DNA from 2 places in the Streptomyces sp. NPDC026246 genome. Region 1 is predicted to be linked to the other one. Evidence: riboswitches for the same ligand, from Rfam matches in the RefSeq annotation. Region 1 holds a riboswitch; the other holds the start of a gene.
What was found. A riboswitch is a leader RNA that binds a small molecule or an ion and turns the genes downstream of it on or off. The one in region 1 is predicted to bind S-adenosylmethionine.
Positions count from the first base shown of each region.

Region 2: another riboswitch for S-adenosylmethionine. It lies ahead of ACZ4M5_RS24050 (aminotransferase class V-fold PLP-dependent enzyme); the one in region 1 lies ahead of thrC (threonine synthase).

Region 1 covers NZ_JBVHPJ010000016.1:41,519-49,662, forward strand. The annotation lists gene groL (chaperonin GroEL) at 1-1,425, opposite strand, end outside; gene ACZ4M5_RS30525 (cold-shock protein) at 1,821-2,024, opposite strand; gene ACZ4M5_RS30530 (MoaD/ThiS family protein) at 2,472-2,747, opposite strand; gene thrC (threonine synthase) at 2,850-4,136, opposite strand; SAM riboswitch class I at 4,155-4,310, opposite strand; gene ACZ4M5_RS30540 (glucosyl-3-phosphoglycerate synthase) at 4,464-5,408, shown strand; gene ACZ4M5_RS30545 (alpha,alpha-trehalose-phosphate synthase (UDP-forming)) at 5,482-6,870, shown strand; gene otsB (trehalose-phosphatase) at 6,878-7,717, shown strand; gene ACZ4M5_RS30555 (DUF3263 domain-containing protein) at 7,925-8,144, opposite strand, start outside.
Region 2 covers NZ_JBVHPJ010000010.1:4,990-13,133, forward strand. The annotation lists gene qcrA (cytochrome bc1 complex Rieske iron-sulfur subunit) at 1-725, shown strand, start outside; gene qcrB (cytochrome bc1 complex cytochrome b subunit) at 722-2,344, shown strand; gene trpD (anthranilate phosphoribosyltransferase) at 2,481-3,545, shown strand; SAM riboswitch class IV at 3,799-3,915, shown strand; gene ACZ4M5_RS24050 (aminotransferase class V-fold PLP-dependent enzyme) at 4,096-5,463, shown strand; gene ACZ4M5_RS24055 (Lrp/AsnC family transcriptional regulator) at 5,474-5,755, opposite strand; gene ACZ4M5_RS24060 (rhomboid family intramembrane serine protease) at 5,752-6,513, opposite strand; gene ACZ4M5_RS24065 (hypothetical protein) at 6,672-6,911, shown strand; gene ACZ4M5_RS24070 (NYN domain-containing protein) at 6,948-8,144, shown strand, end outside.

The sequences.
Region 1 (8,144 bases):
CAGGCCGTGGCCGACGGTGAGGTTGCGGACCTTCTCCACGACGACGCCGCCCTCGAGACCACCGTTGACGGCGATCTGCTTCAGCGGGGCCTCCAGCGCGAGCTTCACGGCGTTGGCGCCGGTCGCCTCGTCACCGTCGAGCTCCAGCTTCTCGAAGACCTGGGAGGCCTGCAGCAGGGCCACGCCACCACCGGCGACGATGCCCTCCTCGACGGCCGCCTTGGCGTTGCGCACGGCGTCCTCGATGCGGTGCTTGCGCTCCTTGAGCTCCACCTCGGTGGCGGCACCGGCCTTGATGACCGCGACACCGCCGGCGAGCTTCGCCAGGCGCTCCTGCAGCTTCTCGCGGTCGTAGTCCGAGTCGCTGTTCTCGATCTCGGCGCGGATCTGGTTCACGCGACCCTGGACCTGGTCGGCGGAGCCGGCACCGTCCACGATCGTGGTCTCGTCCTTGGTGATGACGACCTTGCGGGCCTTGCCGAGCAGGTCGAGCGTGGCGTTCTCCAGCTTGAGGCCGACCTCCTCGGAGATCACCTCGCCGCCGGTGAGGATGCCGATGTCCTGCAGCATCGCCTTGCGGCGGTCGCCGAAGCCCGGGGCCTTGACGGCGACGGACTTGAAGGTGCCGCGGATCTTGTTGACGACCAGGGTCGACAGGGCCTCGCCCTCGACGTCCTCGGCGATGATCAGCAGCGGCTTGCCCGACTGCATGACCTTCTCCAGGAGCGGGAGCAGGTCCTTGACGTTGGAGATCTTCGAGTTGGCGATCAGGATGTACGGGTCGTCGAGGACGGCCTCCATACGCTCCATGTCGGTGGCGAAGTACGCCGAGATGTAGCCCTTGTCGAAGCGCATACCCTCGGTGAGCTCCAGCTCCAGACCGAAGGTCTGGGACTCCTCGACGGTGATGACGCCTTCCTTGCCGACCTTGTCCATCGCCTCGGCGATGAGCTCGCCGATCTGGGTGTCGGCGGCGGAGATCGAGGCCGTGGAGGCAATCTGCTCCTTGGTCTCGACGTCCTTGGCCTGCTCGAGCAGGGCGGCGGAGACGGCCTCGACGGCCTTCTCGATACCGCGCTTCAGGGCCATCGGGTTGGCACCGGCGGCCACGTTGCGCAGACCCTCGCGCACCAGGGCCTGGGCCAGGACGGTCGCCGTGGTCGTACCGTCACCGGCGACGTCGTCCGTCTTCTTGGCGACTTCCTTGACCAGCTCGGCGCCGATCTTCTCGTACGGGTCCTCGAGCTCGATCTCCTTGGCGATGGACACACCATCGTTGGTGATCGTGGGCGCGCCCCACTTCTTCTCGAGGACGACGTTGCGGCCCTTGGGGCCGAGCGTCACCTTCACGGCGTCCGCGAGCTGGTTCATGCCGCGCTCGAGGCCGCGCCGCGCCTCCTCGTCGAACGCGATGATCTTGGCCATGTGAAGTGGTCCCTCCAGGACTGGGGGTGATGACTCCAGGACCGCGCCCGCGCCCGCGACGGACGGCTCGCCGGCCTCGTGGTTCCTTCCCACTTCGGCCTGCGGGCCTCACCGACCCGGTCCTTACGTTGTCACTCTCACCTTCAGAGTGCTAACGCCAATGATTAGCACTCGACCCCCCAGAGTGCAAGGCGCGCCCGCGCAGCGGGTGCTCATCGAGGGGTGGCGGTCGGGTGACGGGCGGGCGCAAGCGCCCCCCGGAGCGGATGGGGCGCTCAGCCCGCCCGCGAACACGCCCCCGCGCGCCTCCCGGGCAAGCGGAAGGGCCCGCACCCCGGGGGATGCGGACCCTTCTGCGAAGACCGGTCGCGTGAGCTTTTGGTCGTGGTGCGCGTTCAGGCAGAGACGCGAACCATGTCGGCCTGCGGCCCCTTCTGGCCCTGCGAGATCTCGAACTCGACCCGCTGGCCCTCTTCCAGGGTGCGGTAGCCGTCCATCTGGATCGCGCTGTAGTGGACGAAAACATCCGCACCACCGTCGACCGCGATGAAGCCGTACCCCTTCTCCGCGTTGAACCACTTGACGGTGCCCTGAGCCATGCCTAACTCCCCTATTACTGGCCCTTGCACAGATCCACACTTCGCGGATCCGGGTCAGACCTCACCCCCCACGGTTGGGGGCGTGCGCCGGAACGCGTCGACCGCGGCTGAATGTATCTGTCCAACTGCCGTCTGCAACAGGTCAATCGGACGAGAATTCTGGACGCTCAGGGTCCGGAATGTGGGGAGAATTCGCCCGAATTCAGGGCAAGTCGGGCCACACAAAAAGAACAAAAGCCGCGAAAGACGCGCACACTTTGGCTACATCTTGTCGGGCTCGCGGCAGGAATTCAGGGTTCCGGTCGGTGGATCCGGAACGCGTTCCCCAACTGTACCGCGCTCAATCACACAGAATTGCCCCCTCCGCTTCTCTCACGGTGAGGGCAATTCGATGCACGCTCGGTGACCGGCATTACTCAAGGTAACAATCAAGCCGGTCGGCCGGATTCAGCCGCCGGCGACAGCCGGAATGATCGACACTCCGGCACCGTCCGGCGTGGCCGTCTCCAGACCCTGCTCGAACCGCACGTCGTCGTCGTTGACGTACACGTTGACGAACCGCCGCAGCTTGCCCTGGTCGTCCAGCACCCGGGCGGCGATCCCGGTGTGGTTCTTCTCCAGGTCGGCGATGACCTCCCCGAGGTTCGCGCCCTCGGCGGCGACCTCGGCCTGCCCGCCCGTGTAGGTGCGCAGGATGGTGGGGATGCGAACGGTGACGCTCATCGGAACATGACCTCCGGTTTTGTCGAAGCTACGGCTGGGGCGCACCCTCAGGGGCGCGGGGAACTGCGCGACCGGCCCCCACCGGCCCGCAGCGAACAACGATCAGACGAGCCCGGCATCCCGGAACGACTCCAGGCTGGGCCGGATGGTCGCGGTCAGCCCCGTGCCCGCCACCGCGTCCAGCGTCTTCAGACCGTCCCCGGTGTTCAGCACCACGGTGGTCTTCGTGGGGTCGAGCACCCCGTTCGCGATCAGCTTGCGCGTCACGCCCACGGTCACCCCGCCGGCGGTCTCCGCGAAGATCCCCTCGGTCCTGGCCAGGACCTTGATCGCGTCGACGACCTGCTCGTCCGTCACGTCCTCCACCGCACCACCGGTCCGCCGCGCGATGTCCAGCACGTACGGCCCGTCCGCCGGGTTGCCGATCGCCAGGGACTTGGCGATCGTGTCCGGCTTCTGCGGACGCACCACGTCGTGCCCGGCCTTGAACGCCGTCGACACCGGCGAGCAGCCCTCGGCCTGCGCACCGAAGATCGTGTACGGCTTGTCCTCGACGAGGCCGAGCTTGATCAGCTCCTGCAGCCCCTTGTCGATCTTCGTGAGCTGCGAGCCGGAGGCGATCGGCACGACCAGCTGGTCCGGCAGCCGCCAGCCGAGCTGCTCGCAGATCTCGTACGCGAGGGTCTTGGAGCCCTCCGCGTAGTAGGGGCGCAGGTTGACGTTGACGAAGCCCCAGCCCTCACCGGCCGGGTCGCCGATCAGCTCCGAGCAGAAGCGGTTCACGTCGTCGTAGTTGCCCTCGATGCCGACGAGCTCGCCGCCGTAGACCGCGGCCATGACGACCTTGCCCTGCTCCAGGTCGTGCGGGATGAACACGCACGAGCGGAAGCCGGCGCGGGCGGCGGCGGCACCCACCGCGCCGGCCAGGTTGCCGGTGGAGGAGCAGGACAGGGTGGTGAAGCCGAAGGCGCGGGCGGCCTCCAGGGCCTGGGCGACGACCCGGTCCTTGAAGGAGTGCGTCGGGTTGCCGGAGTCGTCCTTGACGAACAGCTTGCCGGGGTCGACGCCCAGCTCGCGGGCCAGGTTGTCGGCCTTGACCAGCTTGGTCCAGCCCGGGTTGATGTTCGGCTTGTCCGCCACGTCCGCCGGGACCGGCAGCAGCGGGGCGTAGCGCCAGATGTTCGCGGGTCCCGCTTCGATGCGCTTGCGGAGCTCTTCGGTGTCGTAGGCCGAGAAGTCGTAGGCGATCTCCAGCGGGCCGAAACACTCCTCGCAGGCGAAGACCGGGCCGAGAGGCACGCGGTGACCGCACTCGCGGCAGCTCAGAGCGGCGGCCGGGCCGAGGTCTACGGTGGAGTTCGTGGTGCTTGCAACAGTCTGCACAGCCATGTGAGGCGAGGCCCTTTCTCCTCATCTTCCTCACGACGCATCTCGCCGTGAGACGGATTTGGCACCTTCCCTAGCCGGGAGCCTCGCGGAGTGGTCAGCAGTGACCTACGAGAACCGACTGGAGGGTTGCCGGGGCTTCATCGGGCCGTTTCCCTCTGCCCCTCTGGATGAGCTGTATGTGGTTGTAGGCGGCGGGCGACCCCGGACATGCGAGGGTCATCCGCGTTGTTCAAGACTGTAACCGACGACCAGGACAGTTGAGATAGTCGTCCGAACCGCGAGACGCGTCACATTCGTCCCGCCGAGAGAACGCAAGGAGCAGCCACGGTGCTGGAAGAAGTCGAGCGCTGGCTGAGCGCCCGTTCCTGGTCCGTGCACGACCGTCCCCTCCACAGCCTCCTGGCGGCCAAGCAGCGCACGGGCCGCACGGTCAGCGTGGTGCTGCCCGCCCTGAACGAGGAGGAGACCGTCGGCGACATCGCCGCCGCGATCCGCCACGACCTCATGCTGCGGGTGCCGCTCGTCGACGAGCTGGTCGTGATCGACTCGGGGTCGGCCGACCGCACGTCCGAGGTGGCCGCCGCCGCGGGCGCGACGGTGGTGCACCGGGACGCGATCCTGCCCCGCCTGCCCGCCCTGCCCGGCAAGGGCGAGGTGCTGTGGCGCTCGCTGCTGGTCACCCGCGGCGACATCGTCTGCTTCGTCGACGCGGACCTGCGGGAGTTCTCGTCCGACTTCGTCTCCGGCATCGTGGGCCCGCTGCTGACCGACCCGGAGGTCGAGCTCGTCAAGGGCATGTACGACCGTCCCCTCGGCGCCGCCGCCGGGCAGGGCGGCCGGGTCACGGAGCTGATGGCGCGCCCCCTGCTCAACATGCACTGGCCGCGGCTCGCCGGGTTCGTGCAGCCGCTGGGCGGCGAGTACGCGGCCCGCCGCTCCCTGCTGGAGCAGCTGCCCTTCCCCGTCGGGTACGGCGTCGAACTGGGCGTGCTCGTCGACGCCCTGCACCTGGCGGGCCTCGACGCGCTCGGCCAGGTCGACCTGGGGGTGCGCAAGCACCGGCACCAGGACGGGCAGGCGCTCGGCCGGATGGCCGCCGAGATCTACCGCACGGCCCAGCTGCGGCTGGCCCGGGGGCATCTGATCCGGCCGTCCCTCACCCAGTTCGAGCGGACCGGGGACGGCTTCGAACCGCGGACGTACTCCGTGGACACCGAGGAACGCCCGCCGATGGTGGAGATCGCCGAGTACCAGGCGCGGCGGGCCGCCTGACCCGGGCTGTTTTCGGCCGGGCGCGGCAGGTCCGTACGTTTGAGCGTTTACAGGCCGGGCTAGGTTGAGGCCTATGGGTTCGACGCACGGTTCTGCACGGGTATTGGTGGCCTCCAACCGCGGCCCGGTCTCCTACACGGTCGGTGACGACGGTTCGCTGAACGCCAGACGGGGCGGCGGCGGACTGGTCTCGGGGCTCTCGGCGATCGGCTCCGACGCGGACTCCCTGTGGGTCTGCTCGGCGCTGTCCGACGGCGACCGCGCGGCGGTGGCCCGCGGGGTCGGCGAGGAGGGCGTGCGGATGCTGGACATCCCGGCCGACGTGCACGCCGACGCCTACAACGGCATCGCCAACTCGGTGCTGTGGTTCGTCCACCACATGCTCTACCAGACTCCCCTGGAGCCGGTCTTCGACGCGGAGTTCCGCCGCCAGTGGGCGTCCTACGAGACGTACAACCGGGCGTTCGCCGAGGCGCTGGCCGAGGAGGCGGCGCAGGGCGCGGCGGTCGTGGTGCAGGACTACCACCTGACGCTGGTGCCGGGCATGCTGCGCGAGCTGCGCCCGGACCTCAGGATCGGCCACTTCTCGCACACGCCGTGGGCGCCGCCCGAGTACTTCCGGATGCTGCCGGACGACGTGGCCGGGCAGGTGCTGCGCGGCATGCTCGGCGCGGACCGGCTCGGCTTCCTCACCCAGCGCTGGGCGGACGCGTTCACCGCCTGCGCCGAGCGGTTCGCGGGCGGTCTCGGCGGCACGCGGATCGGGGTGCACGGCCTGGGCGCCGACGCGGACTTCCTGCGCGAGCGGGCCCACGAGCCGGACGTCGAGGAACGGATCACCGCGCTGCGGCAGGAGATCGGCGAGGGCCGCCGCACCATCGTCCGGGTCGACCGCACCGAGCTGTCGAAGAACATCGTGCGCGGCCTGCTGGCCTACCGGCGGCTGCTCCAGGCCCACGGCGAGTGGCGCGAGCGCGTGGTGCACGTGGCCTTCGCCTACCCCTCCCGGCAGGACCTCGCGGTGTACCGGGACTACACGGCCGAGGTGCAGCGCCTGGCCGACGAGATCAACGCCGAGTTCGGCACGCCGGGCTGGACGCCGGTCGTGCTGCACGTCAAGGACGACTTCGCCCGCTCCCTGGCCGCCTACCGGCTGGCCGACGTGGCCCTGGTCAACCCCATCCGCGACGGGATGAACCTGGTGGCCAAGGAGGTCCCGGTCGTCTCCGACGGGGGCTGCGCGCTGGTGCTGTCCCGGGAGGCGGGGGCGCACGAGGAGCTGGGCGAGGACGCGATCACGGTCAACCCGTACGACGTCACCGGCACGGCCGAGGCCCTGCACGAGGCCCTGTCGATGCGCCCGGAGGAGCGCGCCGAACGCAGCAAGCGCCTGGCGGCGGCGGCCACGGCTCTGCCGCCGGCCCGCTGGTTCGTCGAGCAGCTCGACGCGCTGAGGGGCTGAGCGGCCGATGAGCACCACGCCCGCCTCCCAGCCGCTGCCCGTCCCCGTCACCGAGGCGGGGCACAAGGGCCTGGACGCCCTGCTGGGCGGCCCCGGCAAGGCCCTGATCGGCCTCGACTTCGACGGGACGCTCGCGCCGATCGTGGCCGATCCCGACCAGGCCCGGGCCCACCCGGAGGCCCTGTCCGCACTCGCGGCGCTCGCGCCGAAGGTGGCCGCCGTCGCGGTGATCACCGGCCGGCCGGCCGAGGTCGCCGTGCGCAACGGCGCCTTCGCGGACGCGCCCGGTCTGGAGCACCTGGTCGTCCTCGGGCACTACGGCGCCGAGCGCTGGGACGCCCGCACCGGAGAGGTCACCGCCCCGCCGGCGCACCCGGGGGTCGACGCCGTGCGCGCCGAGCTGCCCGGGCTGCTGGCGGGCAGCGGGGCCCGGGTGGAGGACAAGGGCCGGGCCGTGGCCGTGCACACCCGGCGCGCGGCCGACCCGCAGGGCACCTTCGAGGCCCTGCGCGAACCGCTCACCGGCCTGGCGACCCGCCACGGCCTGATCGTCGAGCCCGGCCGCATGGTCCTGGAACTGCGCCCGCCCGGCATGGACAAGGGCGTCGCCCTGACCGGCTTCGCCCGCGAGATCGGCGCGGGCTGCGTCCTGTACGCCGGCGACGACCTCGGCGACCTGCCCGCCTACGCCGCCGTGGACACCCTCCGCACGGAGGGCACCCCGGGCCTGCTGGTGTGCAGCGGCAGCGACGAGGTGACGGAACTGCGCGACCGGGCGGACGTGGTGGTGAACGGCCCGGAGGGCGTGGTCCACCTGCTGCAAGCCCTGGCCGACCGCATCGCCTGAAGGACCACCCTCAGGGGCGCGGGGAACTGCGCGAAAAGCCACGCCGCACCCGCGGACGACGAACAACGACGGGCACCCTCAGGGGCGCGGGGAACTGCGCGAAAACCACCACGCACCCGCAGACGACGAACAGCCACGGGCACCCTCAGGGGCGCGGGGAACTGCGCGAAATCCACCACGCACCCGCGGACGACGGCCGACCCCAGGTCAGCGCTCCGCCCGACGGCGATCCCGCACCCGCCGCAACCGATTGACCGTCACCGGCGCATGGGCGAGAGCCCGAGGGTCGTCCAGCAGGGCGTTGAGGAGCTGGTAGTAGCGGACCGGCGCGAGACCCAGCTCCTCCCGTATGGCCCGCTCCTTCGCACCCGGACCGGGAAAGCCACGCCCCTCCAGCGCCAGGATGTCCCGCTCCCTGCGCCCGAGC
Region 2 (8,144 bases), on a different contig from region 1:
GCGCGGGCGCCGTCCACTGGGCCCGCACCCTGATGTCGGACGTGGAGATCGCCGACGAGCGTCACCCGATCGAGGCGGCGCCCGAAGTCCGCGAGAAGGTCTTCGCCGATTTCAAGCAGGGCGCCAAGGAGTCCGCGCTCGGCCGTCGCAAGCTGATCCGCAACACCATGCTCGGCGCGCTGACGCTGGTCCCGCTCTCCGGTGTCGTGCTGCTGCGCGACCTCGGCCCGCTGCCCGGCGAGAAGCTCCGCCACACCCTGTGGTCCAAGGGCAAGCTGCTCGTCAACATGAACACCAACGAGCCGCTGCGTCCCTCCGACGTCGCGGTCGGTTCGCTGACCTTCGCCAAGCCCGAGGGCCTGGAGGAGCACGACCACGACTTCCAGAACGAGATCGCCAAGGCCGCCCTGATGATCGTCCGGATCCAGCCGGACAACATCAAGGACAAGCGCGAGCTCGAGTGGTCGCACGAGGGCATCGTCGCGTACTCGAAGATCTGCACCCACGTGGGCTGCCCGATCTCCCTGTACGAGCAGCAGACGCACCACGTGCTCTGCCCCTGCCACCAGTCCACCTTCGACCTGTCCGACGGTGCCCGAGTGATCTTCGGTCCCGCCGGTCACGCCCTGCCGCAGCTGCGCATCGGCGTGAACGACGAGGGCTACCTCGAGGCGCTCGGCGACTTCGAAGAGCCCGTCGGTCCTGCCTTCTGGGAGCGCGGATGAGTAACAAGGACGACCGCCGCAAGGCACCCGCCGGAGAGCGGGTCGCCGACTGGGCCGACGGCCGCCTGGGGATCTACTCCCTGGCCAAGGCCAACATGCGCAAGATCTTCCCGGACCACTGGTCCTTCATGCTCGGTGAGATCTGCCTCTACAGCTTCATCATCATCATCCTGACGGGTGTGTACCTGACACTGTTCTTCCACCCGTCGATGAACGAGGTGGAGTACCACGGCAGTTACGTCCCGCTCCAGGGGCAGCTGATGTCGGAGGCGTTCGCCTCCACGCTGGACATCAGCTTCGACGTCCGCGGCGGTCTGCTGATCCGGCAGATCCACCACTGGGCGGCGATCATCTTCCTCGCCGGCATGTTCGTGCACATGATGCGCGTCTTCTTCACCGGCGCGTTCCGCAAGCCGCGCGAGATCAACTGGCTGTTCGGCTTCCTGCTGTTCGTCCTCGGCATGTTCACCGGTTTCACCGGCTACTCGCTCCCGGACGACCTGCTCTCCGGCACCGGTGTCCGCTTCACGCAGGGCGCGATCCTGTCCGTGCCGATCGTGGGCACGTACATCTCGATGTTCCTGTTCGGCGGGGAGTTCCCGGGAACCGACTTCGTCGCCCGGTTCTACTCGATCCACATCCTGCTGCTGCCGGGCATCATGCTCGGGCTCGTGGTCGGCCACCTGATCCTGGTCTTCTACCACAAGCACACGCAGTTCGCGGGTCCCGGACGGACCAACAAGAACGTCGTCGGCATGCCACTGCTGCCGGTCTACATGGCCAAGGCCGGAGGCTTCTTCTTCCTGGTCTTCGGTGTCATCGCGGCCATCGCCGGCATCGCGACCGTCAACCCGATCTGGGTCCTGGGCCCCTACCGTCCCGACCAGGTGTCGACCGGTGCCCAGCCCGACTGGTACATGGGCTTCGCCGAGGGTCTGGTCCGCGCCATGCCGGGCTGGGAGATCAACTTCTGGGGTCACACGCTCGTCCTTGGCGTGTTCATCCCGCTGGTCCTCTTCGGCCTGTTCCTCGCGATCATCGCCCTGTACCCGTTCATCGAGTCGTGGATCACCGGGGACAAGCGCGAGCACCACATCCTGGACCGCCCGCGCAACGCCCCGACCCGCACGGCCGTGGGTGTCGCCTGGGTCACCGGCTACGTGATCATGCTGATCGGCGGTGGCAACGACATCGTCGCGACCCACTTCCACCTGTCGATCAACGCGGTCACCTGGTTCGTCCGGATCGGGTTCTTCCTCGGCCCGGTCGTCGCCTTCGTCGTCACCAAGCGCATCTGCCTCGGCCTGCAGCGCCGGGACAAGGAGAAGGTGCTGCACGGCCGCGAGTCGGGCATCATCAAGCGCCTGCCGCACGGTGAGTTCATCGAGGTGCACGAGCCGCTCAGCCAGGAGCAGATGTACACGCTCACGGCGCACGAGCAGTACCAGCCGGCCGAGATCGGCCCGACGGTCGACGAGAACGGCGTCGAGCGCAAGGTGAAGGGTTCCGAGAAGCTGCGCGCCAAGCTCAGCGACGCCTACTACGGCGACGGTTCCCAGATCGCCAAGCCCACCGTCGAGGAGTACCGGGAGATCACGAGCGGCCACGGCCACCACTGATCACTGCTTCGCCACGCCACCGAAGGGCCTCGTCCGGTGTACGGACGGGGCCCTTCGCCCTGTCCGGGGCTGGATAGGGTGGACGCGTCGAGACATTCCGTCCCGCAGTGCGGGACATCTGACCCTGGAGCGGCTTATGAGCGCTGTGACCCCCGCCGGAGGCGACACCGCGGCGGCCCGCTCCTGGCCCCTGCTGCTGAACGGCCTGCTTCAGGGCCGGGACCTGACCGCCGACGACACCGCGTGGGCGATGGACCTGATCATGCGCGGCGAGGCCACGGACGCGCAGATCGCCGGTTTCGTGGTCGCGCTGCGCGCCAAGGGTGAGACCGTCGAGGAGATCTCCGGGTTCGTCCGGGCGATGTACGCGCACGCCAACGTGATCGAGGTGCCCGGACCGGCCGTCGACATCGTCGGCACGGGCGGCGACGGTGCGAAGACCGTCAACATCTCCACGATGTCGGCCATCGTCATCGCCGGCACGGGCGCCAAGGTCGTCAAGCACGGCAACCGGGCCGCCTCCTCGGCGTCCGGGGCCTCGGACGTCCTGGAGAAGCTCGGCGTCAACCTGGAACTGCCGACGCACCGGGTGGCCGGCGTGGCCGAGGAGGCGGGCATCACCTTCTGCTTCGCGGCGAAGTTCCACCCCTCGATGCGCTACGCGGGTGCGGCCCGCGGCCAGTTGGGCATCCGGACGATCTTCAACGTCCTGGGCCCGCTGACCAACCCCGCCAAGGTCCGCGCCCAGGCGGTGGGCGTGGCCGACCCGCGCATGGCGCCGATCGTCGCGGGCGTGTTCGCCGGGCGCGGTCACTCGTCCCTGGTCTTCCGCGGCGACGACGGCCTCGACGAGCTGACCACCACGTCCACCTCCCGGGTCTGGACCGTCCGGGACGGCACGGTGACCGAGGAGGCCTTCGACCCGCGTGACGTGGGTCTGGAGCTGGTCCCGGTCGAGGCGCTGCGCGGCGCGGACGCCTCCTACAACGCCGAGGTCGCCCGTCGCCTCCTGGACGGCGAGACGGGCCCGGTGCGGGACGCCGTCCTGCTCAACTCGGCGGCGGCCCTGGTGGCGCTGGAGCCGGGCACGGGGACGCTGGCCGAGCAGATCGGCGCCGGCATGGCGAAGGCGGCGGAGTCGATCGACTCCGGGGCGGCCAAGCGGACCCTGGAGCGCTGGGTGGCCGCGACCAACGCCTAGGTCGTGTCCGCAAAGTCCCGTCGTTCGCCCGGAGGGCGGGCCCCGCGGCGTCTGGTGCGTGCTCTCGGCGTGCCGGGCGGAGTCCCTCGTACTGGATCGTACTTGGGGCTTCGTCCGGTGCGGCGAGAGTGCGTGCCAGGCGTCGCGGGGCAGGCGGGACTTTGCGGACACGACCTAGCGGCTGCGACGAGGGCGTCCCGCGATCCGGACTCGGGTTGCGGGGCGCCGATCTCTTCGCGTACGTTCCTGAACAGGTCATGAGTGACAGTCATGAGGCCCCGGCCGACTGTCCGGCAACCCTCCGTCCGTGGCGGGGTGCCCCGGGTGAAGACCGGGCCGCAGGCAGCGAGGTCTGCGGCAAGCGCGGACCCCTCGCACGCTTTTGACAAGTGTGGGGCCAGGGGTCCTGGTCGTCGAGGAGTTCTCCGTGAGTCAGCGAATGCGATAGGGCCGCAGAGCCCCGCCTCCGCATCCCTCTTTCTTTCCTCACCCCCCGTCGGCAGCCCTCCGGGCCCGCGGGTGGTCCCGCCTGATCTCACGGGAGTTCACCATGTCCGTCTCCACCGTTGCCGCCGAACAGTCCGTTTGTGCCCCGCTGCCCGTTCTGGGGCGGGATGTCACCGTGCCGCTGGTGACCGGCGGAGAGGTCACCTACGCCGCGCTCGACTACGCGGCCAGCGCCCCGGCGCTCCAGCGGGTCTGGGACGACGTCGCCGCCTACGCGCCCTACTACGGCAGTGTCCACCGGGGCGCCGGGTACCTGTCCCAGCTGTCCACCGACCTCTTCGAGAACGCCCGCCGCACGGTCGCGGAGTTCCTCGGCTGCCGGGACGGCGACCAGGTGGTGTTCACCCGGTCCACCACCGACTCCCTCAACCTCCTCGCCGCCGCCCTGCCGGAGGACTGCCGGGTCTTCGTCTTCGAGACCGAGCACCACGCCTCCCTGCTGCCCTGGCGCGACGCCCACGTCACCTGCCTCGACGCCCCGAGGAGCCACGTCGAGGCCGTCGAGACCCTGGAGCGGGCCCTGGCCGACCGGGACCCCCACGGTCCGGCCCTGGTGTGCGTCACCGGTGCCTCCAACGTCACCGGTGAGCTGTGGCCCGTGCGGGAGCTCGCGGCGGCCGCGCACGCCCACGGCGCCCGGATCGTGCTCGACGCCGCCCAGCTGGCCCCGCACCACCCCGTCTCCGTCGCGGACCTCGACGTCGACTGGGTCGCCTTCTCCGGGCACAAGCTGTACGCGCCCTTCGGCTCCGGCGTGCTCGCAGGCCGGTCCGACTGGCTGCGCGCGGCCGAGCCGTACCTCGCGGGCGGCGGCGCCTCGCGCACGGTCACGCGCCGGGAGGACGGCGGCGTCGACGTGGAGTGGCACGACAGCGCCGCCCGCCACGAGGCCGGCTCCCCGAACGTCATCGGCGCCTACTCCATCGCCTCCGCCTGCAAGACCCTCACCGAGGCCGGGTTCGACACGCTGGTCGCCCGCGAGCAGCACCTGATCGACCGGGTGCGCGCGGGGCTCGCCGAGGTGCCCGAGGTCCGGGTCCTGTCCCTCTTCGGCGACGACGCGCCGCGTGTCGGCGTGATCTCCTTCGTCGTGGACGGCTGGAACAGCTCCCACTTCGCCGCCGCGCTCTCCGCCGAGTACGGCATCGGCGTCCGCGACGGGCTGTTCTGCGCCCACCCGCTGGTGCGCACGCTGCTCGGCGGCGACCCGCAGCAGCAGGGCGCGTGCGGAGCGCCGGAGGCGGCGCCCGGCGAGAAGGCGCTCAACGCCATCCGGGTGAGCTTCGGCGCGGGCACGCCGGACGAGCACGTGGAGAGGTTCGTGCGGGCCGTGCGGGAGCTGGTGACCGACGGGGCGAAGTGGAACTACCGCACGGAGGACGGCCGTTGCGTGCCGGACACCTCCGCCTGAGCCGCCGTCCCTACGCGTCCAGGCCGATGGAGAACGCGGCCTCCAGGTCGTGCTGCGAGTAGGTGCGGAACGCCACGTGCGTGTCCGTGCCCTCCACACCGGGGATCTTGCTGATCCGGCCGGGGATGACCTCGGCCAGGTCCTCGTGCCGGCTCACCCGGACCATCGCGATCAGGTCGTAGGTGCCGGTGACGGAGAAGACCTCGCTGACGTTCTCCAGCGCCGCGATCGACTCAGCGATCTCGGGGATCCGGTCCACGCTGGTCTTGATGAGGACGATCGCGGTGATCACGGCTGGTTCTCTCCCTCGGGGGCCGGAGCAGGGGCGGTCCTCACTCTAGTAGGGCCGGTCGGGCGGCCGTAGCGGACGGACGCGTAGCCGAAACCCAGCCCGAACCCGATCAGGTGGGCCAGGTAGGCCACCCCGGGCCCGTCCGAGGCGCGCCCCGCCGCCAGCCACTGCAGGGCCGCCCAGAACGGCAGTACGACCCACGCCGGGAACCGCACCGGCAGGAAGAACAGGAACGGCAGGAGACTGGTCACCCGCGCCCGCGGGAACAGGTACAGGAACGCGCCGAGGACGGCGGAGATCGCCCCCGAGGCCCCGACCAGGGACTGCCCCGAGTCCGCGTTGGCGACGGCGTAGCCCAGCAGGGCCAGGCAGCCGCAGCCGGCGTAGAACAGCAGGAACTGCACGCGGCCCATCCGTTCCTCGGTCATCGCCCCGAAGACGTAGAGGAAGAGCATGTTGCCGAGCAGGTGCACCCAGCTGCCGTGGACGAACAGCGCGGTCACGGGGGTGAGCACCGAGCCGCCGGTGTGCGCGGAGCCGTCGAACAGCTCCGCGGGGATCACCCCCCAGCGGCGGAAGTAGGCCCGCTGCGCCGCCAGCAGCTCGTCGCCCGTGCCGTACGCCGGATTCAGGCCCGAACCGGGCCCGGCCAGGAAGGCCAGGCAGCACAGGGCGATCAGTGAGTACGTCACCGGTGCCGACGACCCCCGGGCCGCTCTGCCGGCCCGGACGAACGACGCGCTCCACTTGCGGATCATGGCTACAGAGCATGACGTAAGGGGACGCAGTCGGACAGACCGCCTCGCCGCCGTGGACACGTGGGCGGTGGGCATCCGCCAGGCCGTAGGGTTACGAGCCACACGCACCGGGGATGCCGGTGGCGTCACGGACACTATAGGAAAGAGAACAGGTCACGATGACGGTTCCCCTGCCGACCGCCGGGACGCGCTGGCGCTGCACCCTCTGCGGCAACCTCACGCGGTTCGACGTCACCCGCTCGTCGAAGGTCGTCGAGTACGTCCACCTCGACCTGGCCGGAGAGCCGAAGGTCGAGGAGCGCGAGGTGCTCAGTGAGACCATCGAGTCGGTGCGCTGCCGCTGGTGCAACGCGGTGGACCAGGTGGAACTCGTGGACAGGCCGGGCGCCGGCTCCTGAGAGGAGCAGGGCGCGCACAGCATTGGGGTGTGACGGATGGTGGAGACCACGGGCGGGGAGCCGGGCGACGGCGCCGCCGAGGTGCTCGACCGTCCGCTGCCCGACGGCGTGCGCCGCAGGGTCGTGCAGATCGTCTCCGACGGCTTCGGCTCGCTGACCGTCGGCGAGCTGCCCGCCCAGCTGCGGCAGTACGCCCGTTTCGCCCCCAACCGGCGGGCCAAGTTCGCCGGCAACGCCATGGCCTCGGCGCTGGAGACCGACCCGCTGTTCCGCCAGCGTATCGGGGAGAAGCTCAGAGAGACCCAGCCGGAGCTCACCGGCGCCCTCGACTCCGGCTCCCCGCCCCCGGCCGCGGACCCGCTCGACGTGGCGGCCGCGGCCTACGTACTGCGTCCGCCCGGCTGGGTGAAGCTGGTCGCGGCCGCCGGCGAGGAGGCCCAGCGGGCCGACGCCGAACGGGCCGACGAGGAGAGCCGGGCCGAGCTGGCGCGGCTGCGCGCCGAACTCGACCGGGCCCGGGAGGCGACCCGGACCGAGACCGAGCGGCTGCGCGCGGAGCTGGAGACGGCCAAGAAGGAGAGCGAGGCGCTGCACCGCAAGCTGCGCGCCGCCCTCAGCGACGTCAAGCGCGGCGAGGCCGCCCTGCGCAAGGCGCACGGCGAGATCGAGGCCGTGCGCGCCGAGGGGCACGCCCAGGTCTCCGCCGCCGAGAGCGAGACCCGGCGGCTGAAGGCGCGGCTCGGCGAGACCGAGGCGGCCCTGGAGGCCGCCCGGCGGGCCGCGCGCGAGGGCCGCAGCGTGGAGGACATGCGGGTGCGGCTGCTGCTGGACACCCTGCTGGACGCCACCCAGGGGCTGCGCCGCGAGCTGGCCCTGCCGCCGGTGTCGGTCCGCCCCGCCGAGACGGTGGACGCGGTCGAGCCGGGCCGGATGACGCCCAAGGACATCGCCGCCCGCGCCCTGTCGGAGAACGACCCCCAGGTCCTCGACCAGCTGCTCGCGCTGCCGCAGGCGCATCTCGTCGTCGACGGGTACAACGTCACCAAAACGGGTTATCCGCAGATGCCGCTGGAGAAGCAGCGTCTCAGGCTGCTCGGGCAGCTCTCCCAACTGGCCGCGCAGAGCGGCGCCGAGGTGACCTGCGTCTTCGACGGAGCCGAGCTGGCCGCACCGGTGCTGCTCGCGCCGCCGCGCGGGGTGCGGGTGCTGTTCTCGAAGCCGGGCGTCACCGCC